Linked DNA regions of Candidatus Scalindua japonica. The protein of the gene in region 2 binds, or shares a complex with, the protein of the main gene of each other region. Links are inferred from orthologs where the notes say so. Each region holds a gene or a part of one and is shown on either strand. Other genes may lie near its edges. The genes, in order: pnp and rny.

Evidence for each region.
Region 1: rny (region 2) and pnp share a complex: the UniProt entries of both Bacillus subtilis proteins name them as parts of the possible RNA degradosome complex. The link is inferred for Candidatus Scalindua japonica from one-to-one orthologs.

The regions. Positions count from the first base shown.
Region 1 is NZ_BAOS01000029.1:82,379-85,608, reverse strand. Bases 96-2,993 are described here. They hold pnp (polyribonucleotide nucleotidyltransferase), read right to left. Parts: upstream 2,647-2,993; coding sequence 544-2,646; downstream 96-543. Other genes in these bases: rpsO (30S ribosomal protein S15), read right to left, coding at 2,671-2,940; SCALIN_RS17195 (cold shock domain-containing protein), read right to left, coding at 175-393. Also shown: SCALIN_RS17180 (DUF6599 family protein), read right to left, coding at 3,010-3,230. UniProt on the Bacillus subtilis protein: Involved in mRNA degradation. Catalyzes the phosphorolysis of single-stranded polyribonucleotides processively in the 3'- to 5'-direction. Necessary for competence development in Bacillus subtilis.
Region 2 is NZ_BAOS01000003.1:164,235-167,488, forward strand. What follows is about bases 296-3,217. They hold rny (ribonuclease Y), read left to right. Parts: upstream 296-934; coding sequence 935-2,500; downstream 2,501-3,217. Other genes in these bases: mnmG (tRNA uridine-5-carboxymethylaminomethyl(34) synthesis enzyme MnmG), read left to right, coding at 2,500-3,217. In the rest of the region: SCALIN_RS02150 (UbiA-like polyprenyltransferase), read right to left, coding at 1-185; more of mnmG, read left to right, coding at 3,218-3,254. UniProt on the Bacillus subtilis protein: Endoribonuclease that initiates mRNA decay. Initiates the decay of all SAM-dependent riboswitches, such as yitJ riboswitch. Involved in processing of the gapA operon mRNA, it cleaves between cggR and gapA.

The DNA.
Region 1 (3,230 bases), on a different replicon or contig from region 2:
TTACATAAACATGACCCACCTCTCTTCCCCGGACACAAGTTCCCCGCGTATTTTGTCCGGGGAAGAGAGGCTTGCCTTAAAAATTTGTAAAAAAAAGGAAGACCCAAAAAAATAAGCCAGGAAAGAATATATATTTATTTACTTTCCTGGCTTATATTAATAAAAAACAGAGATTTATGTCTTTGCTTCTTCCGCTTTTGTTACATTTTGAGCTTGTAACCCTTTATGGCCGTCTATAACTTCAAATTCTACACTTTCTCCATCTTCTAATACTTTGAAGTCATTCCCAGAGATATTCGAGTAGTGAACAAATATGTCGCTTCCATCTTCCTGTTGAATAAAGCCAAAGCCTTTTTTCACATCAAACCACTTTACAGTACCCTTCTTAATCATTTCAACTCCTTATTTTACATAGTACACTTACAAAAATATAAAATAATGACTTACTAAGAAAAACCTATTTTATATTCTTACTCACGTTTCTTCCTATTACAAGATTCAATGATTTAATATAGAAAAAAAGTCGTAATATTATTCAACTATTTATGTACTAGTCGGAACAGTACCTTCGTCCTTAAGAGCGGCTTTTCTACTTAACTTCAGCCTTTTTTGATCATCTATACCTATCAGCTTTACTTTAACTTCATCACCCATTTTTACCACATCTTCCACTTTCTCAATATAATCATTAGAAAGTTCGGAAATGTGCACCAGGCCTTCTTTTCCCGGCATTATTTCAACAAAGACACCATACTCTTTAACGGAAACAATCTTTCCATTGTATATCTTCCCTACCTCAGCATCATCAGTAAGTCCCTTAATATATGTCTTGGCAAGCTCTACTGATTCAAGAGTCGCCGCAGAAATTACGATAGTACCATCATCTTCTATTTCCACTCGTGACGATGATTCCTCCTGAATCTTCTTAATATTTTTTCCGCCAGGGCCGATAACCAATCCTATCTTGTCCGGATTTATGTTAATTTTAACCAGCTTTGGAGCATGAACTGAAATCTCGCTGCGAGGCCCCTCGATAGCAGTTTGCATCTCCTTTAAGATATGCATCCTGCCCTCTTTCGCCTGAGCAAGCGCATCTCTCATAATTTGCTCACTTATACCTTTTATCTTTAAGTCCATCTGAAGGGCAGTAATACCAACCTCTGTTCCGGCAACTTTAAAGTCCATAGCCCCCAAATGGTCCTCATCACCTAAAATGTCAGATAGTATTCGGATCTCATCACCCTCTTTTATCAACCCCATTGCTATACCCGCAACCGGTCGTTTCATCGGAATCCCCGCATCCATCATGCAAAGTGTACCACCACAAATACTCGCCATTGAAGAAGACCCATTTGATTCGAGAATATCAGATACTATCCGTATTGTGTAAGGGAAATCTTCGAAAGCTGGCACCATTGGCTCAAGGGCCTTTTCAGCCAAAGTACCATGCCCAATTTCGCGTCTACCCGGTCCACGGATCGGTTTCGCTTCACCGACACAAAATGGTGGGAAATTATAATCCAACATAAACTTTTTCGTATAACCATCTACCAGACCATCTACACGCTGTTCATCCATTGATGTTCCCAGCGTTGCCACAACAAGCGCCTGAGTTTCTCCCCTGGTAAACAGGGCAGAGCCATGGGTCCTCGGCAGAAAACTAACCTTACTTGTAATGGGCCTTATATCAGTGAGACCTCTACCGTCAATTCTTGTCTTCTCATTAATAATTTGTTCCTGCACTGCCGCTTCTACAAGAGCTCCATAAACTTCCTTTACCCTATCCTCTTTACCTTCTTCGTCTTCTTCGGTGCAATACTCTTCAATAAATTTGGTACGCGCTTCTTTTATAGCTTTTTTACGGGCATGCTTACCTTTGACTAAAGATTTCACCTTGATCTCTTCATACGCCTTTGCCTTTATGTCATCATAAAGCGCGGTATCCAGCGTTGGCTCCTCATGTTCCTGTCTCTCCTTCCCGCATTTTGCAACCAACTCTTTCTGCATACGCACAATCTTTTTTATCTCTTCAAAACCAAACATTATCGCATCAACAAACTTATCCTCAGAAACCTCCTTCCCGGAAGATTCCACCATCATTACCGCGTCTTCCGTTCCGGATACAACCAGGTTGATACTACTGGATTCAAGTTCCGAGTTTTTAGGATTAATTACAAATTCATCATTTATTAAACCAACCCTCACTGAACCGGTAGGGCCGTTAAATGGCATACCTGATATAGATACCGCAGCAGATGCCCCAACCATAGAAATAACATCAGGATCGGTCTCTTTATCAGCAGATAAGACTGCAGACATTACTTGTACCTCATTTGTATAACCTTTTGGAAAAAGGGGACGCATTGGCCTGTCTGTCATCCTCATTGTTAAAATTTCCTTGTTTGAAGGTCTACTTTCACGCTTAAAAAAACCACCTGGAAATTTTCCTACGGAGTAAGTTTTCTCTCTATAATCAACTGTCATAGGGAGGAAATCACCTCCCTTCTGATCACCACATACCGCCGTAGTCAGAACGACCGTATCTCCATAACGAACGATAACAGAGCCATCCGCCTGCGTTGCAACTTCGCCGGACTCGATGCTCATAATCTCTCCGCCAATCGTCTCTTCAACTATATTTTTCACTATAAAATCCTTTCACCAACCTATTTAACGACGTATGCCCAACTTCTTTATCAGGCTCTTATAACCTTCTTCATTTTTTCTATTAAGATATTTCAACAACCTTGCTCTTTTACCAACCATCATAAGTAACCCACGCCTGGACGTATGGTCCTTTTTGTGCTCTTTCAGATGATCACTCAGATGTTTTATCCGTTCCGTCAATAAAGCAACCTGTACTTCCGGAGAACCCGTGTCGGTATCGTGAACTTTATTACCCTCAATTAATTCTGTCTTCAACTCTTTTGCTATGCCCATATTAATCTCCTTTAAATATATAGTATCGCATAATATATCACAACAGTACTTAGATTTCCAACAAAAATTTTAGTACTGAGGGCCTTTAACCTTCGATACAACCTTATCAATATATAATTCCGATTCCTCTCTTGTTTCTACAAAGAACGTGGCAATGACAAGACTATTGACACATGTCACACTGCTGAATTTACCTTTCAAATCCTCAAATGTATGTACCTGTCCTGTTTTCAGATATTGTTCTCCCCATGATTCTCTCAATGCAACGAAATTATTTAATGATTCAATCG
Region 2 (3,254 bases):
CCAATTATTAATAAAAGTGATCTTATTCGGGGCACCCCTCCTGCTGCAATAAAAGCACTCATCACTGCAAATGGAAATGAGAAAATAGTATGCGAGAATTTTATTAATTTAAAAATAGTAAAAAAACTTGATAAATTCTTTTGTTCAGGTTTTATACCGTTTTCTTCATTTTCAATATTGCTCATCTAATATACGTTTATACACAATTATTTGAAGTCCTTCTTGTTAATTTTTTTTATTATAAGCCTATTGCAATATATGTCAATATATATCATATTGTGATGGTTGTAAAAATAGTTACTATTAAGCTAAGATAAGCCATTCGTTTAAGTGGTAGAGTTTGGGTATTTAAATCGACCTCCGTCTGCAGTATTTATAAGTTTACGATAGTAAGAAATAATTCATATCGATGTGATCACTGTTTTGTTTAATTACTTTTAATTACTTGACTTCCGCTTATTTGTCATATAAAATCAGATACATTTTTTTAAGTATCTGGTATATTAATTTATATATGTAATACCAGTTTATATAGTTTTGACTTATGTAAAAAGAATTGAGGAAAGAAAACCATTTGTCCAACATGGAGAGTTTTATTGGATTCAAATAAAACTCAATTAAAATACAACTATTTTTCGTATCAATAGTTTGTCATGAATGTTTTTTTGATATGAAAAAACTTTATATGATTCAATAGATTGGTTCATTATCTGGCTCAGATTTTTTATAACGTAATTTTTTTTTATAGAGAGAACCAGTTTAGTTATTTAAATTCCATTTCAGACAAAAAATCTGCTACCTCTCAAGTGTTAAGAGTAAACACTTGCCATGAGAATTCTTCCATACTTCAATTCTTTAGTGCTTCAGTTTCGTATTTACCTATACACACTGGAATTTCATTAATTCTTAATTTAATGCAAGGGGGCGATGACTTATTAATTATATTACTTCAAATCCATTAATATATTTTCCTATACTTCCAGTTTGCATAATCTTTGGTTTTTTAATATGTTTTTTGTTTTTTAGATTACGTCAAGTAAGCCGGGAAAAGGCTTCCAGGAGCGTAATTAAAGAAGCAAAATCAGAAGCTGAAAGAATAATTAAAGGCGCTGATATTACTGCCAGAGAAGAATTGTATAAACGTAAAGAGGGTTTTGAGAAAGAGACTCAAGATACAAGACATGAATTACGCCAACTTGAAAAACGTTTGAGCAAAAGGGAAGACAATCTTGAGAGAAAAATTGATATTATGACAAAGAAGGAGAAGTACATAGAAAGTATGGCTTCTAATTTGTCAAACAAAGAGAAAGATGTTAATAAAAAGAGTTCACAACTTGATGAGCTGATTGAGGAAGAAAAAAGTACTCTTTATAAGATTTCAGGGCTTTCAGCAGATGCTGCAGAAAAGTTATTACTAAGTCGACTGGAAAAAGAGCTTGAAATAGAATGTGCAGGTTTAATTGAAAAGCATATAAATAAGGCCAGAGAAGAAGCTGAAAAGAAGGCTATCTCAATAATAGGCACGGCGATACAGCGATGTACAGCAAATAACTCGATTGATAATGTTGTGAGCACCATTGAGTTGCCTGGAGATGAGATGAAAGGGAGGATTATAGGGAGAGAAGGCAGAAATATACGTGCTTTTGAGAAAGCAACCGGTGTAGACGTGATAGTAGATGATACTCCCGGTATAATTGTTCTTTCAGGCTTTGACGGTGTGCGTAGAGAGGTAGCCAGGTTAGCAATGAAAAAATTAATTGTGGATGGTAGAATCCATCCTGCACGTATAGAAGAGGTGGTGCAGGAGACCGAAAAAGATATTGAACAGATTGTTCTGGAGACAGGCAAACAAACTAGTTTTGAGTTGGGAATACATGACTTACATACAGAAATTATTAAATTAATAGGCCGTTTAAGGTACCGTACCAGCTATGGGCAGAACCAGCTTCAGCATTCAATAGAGGTTGCTGATCTTGCAGGCGTCCTGGCTGGTGAGTTGAAGCTTGACGCACAAGTAGCCAGGAGGTGTGGGCTTTTGCACGATATAGGCAAAGCGCTAAGCGCCGATGTAGAAGGCACTCACGCTCTTGTTGGTGCAGATTTTGCGAAGCGGTATGATGAAAAGCCGGATGTTATAAACGCAATTGCATCGCACCATGAGGAGGTGCCTTCTGAAACTGTGTATTCTGTCTTGATAAATGCTGCGGACGCCATCTCAGCAAGCAGGCCAGGGGCGAGGCGTGAAACTCTTGAAAAATATGTTAAGCGGCTTGAAAAGCTGGAAAGTGTTGCAATGTCTTTTAACGGAGTTGAAAGTGCTTACGCTATACAGGCTGGCAGAGAAGTAAGGGTTATTGTTCATCCGGATAAAGTCAGTGATAAATCAGCCTCAAAAATTTGCTATGATATTGCTAAGAATGTCGAAGATGAGCTTGAATATCCTGGAGAAGTAACCGTTACTGTGATTAGGGAAAAACGGGTGGTTCAGAAGGCAAAATAATGCACATTAGTTATGATGTCATAGTAGTTGGAGGGGGACATGCCGGATGTGAAGCGGCGTTGGCATCTGCAAGAATGGGTATGCAGACAGCATTGCTGTCGATGAATCTTGATACAATTGCGCAAATGTCTTGTAACCCTGCAATCGGAGGGTTGGCAAAAGGCCAACTAGTACGTGAAGTAGATGCGCTTGGTGGTGAAATGGGGAAGGTCATTGATGAGACGGCCATCCAGTTTAGACTTCTAAATGCCAGTAAAGGGCACGCAGTACGATCTCCCCGCGCACAGGCAGACAAAAAAAAATATCAATTTACAATGAAAAAGAGATTGGAAGAGCAGTACAATCTCTCATTACGACAGGATAGTGTTGAGGAAATTGTAGTTGAAAATAGAGAGAGACTGGATTTAATTGGTAAAAGTGGTACAAAGTACAGATCCAAAGCCGTAATTATTACAACGGGTACATTTCTTAACGGACTAATTCACATTGGCAACTCACAGGTGCATGGTGGGAGATCAAGTGAACCATCATCAGATAAATTATCAGCCGGGTTAAAGGATTTAGGTTTTGAGTTAGCCAGGCTGAAAACAGGAACATCGCCACGCCTGAACGGCAGGAAGATAAATTATGATATCCTGCAAGAGCAAGAGGGTGATAAACAACCTACAGCATTCTCTTTTTCTACCAAAAACATCCAGCAACCTCAGGTTAATTGTTTTATAACATATACAAATAAATTAACGCACGAAATTAT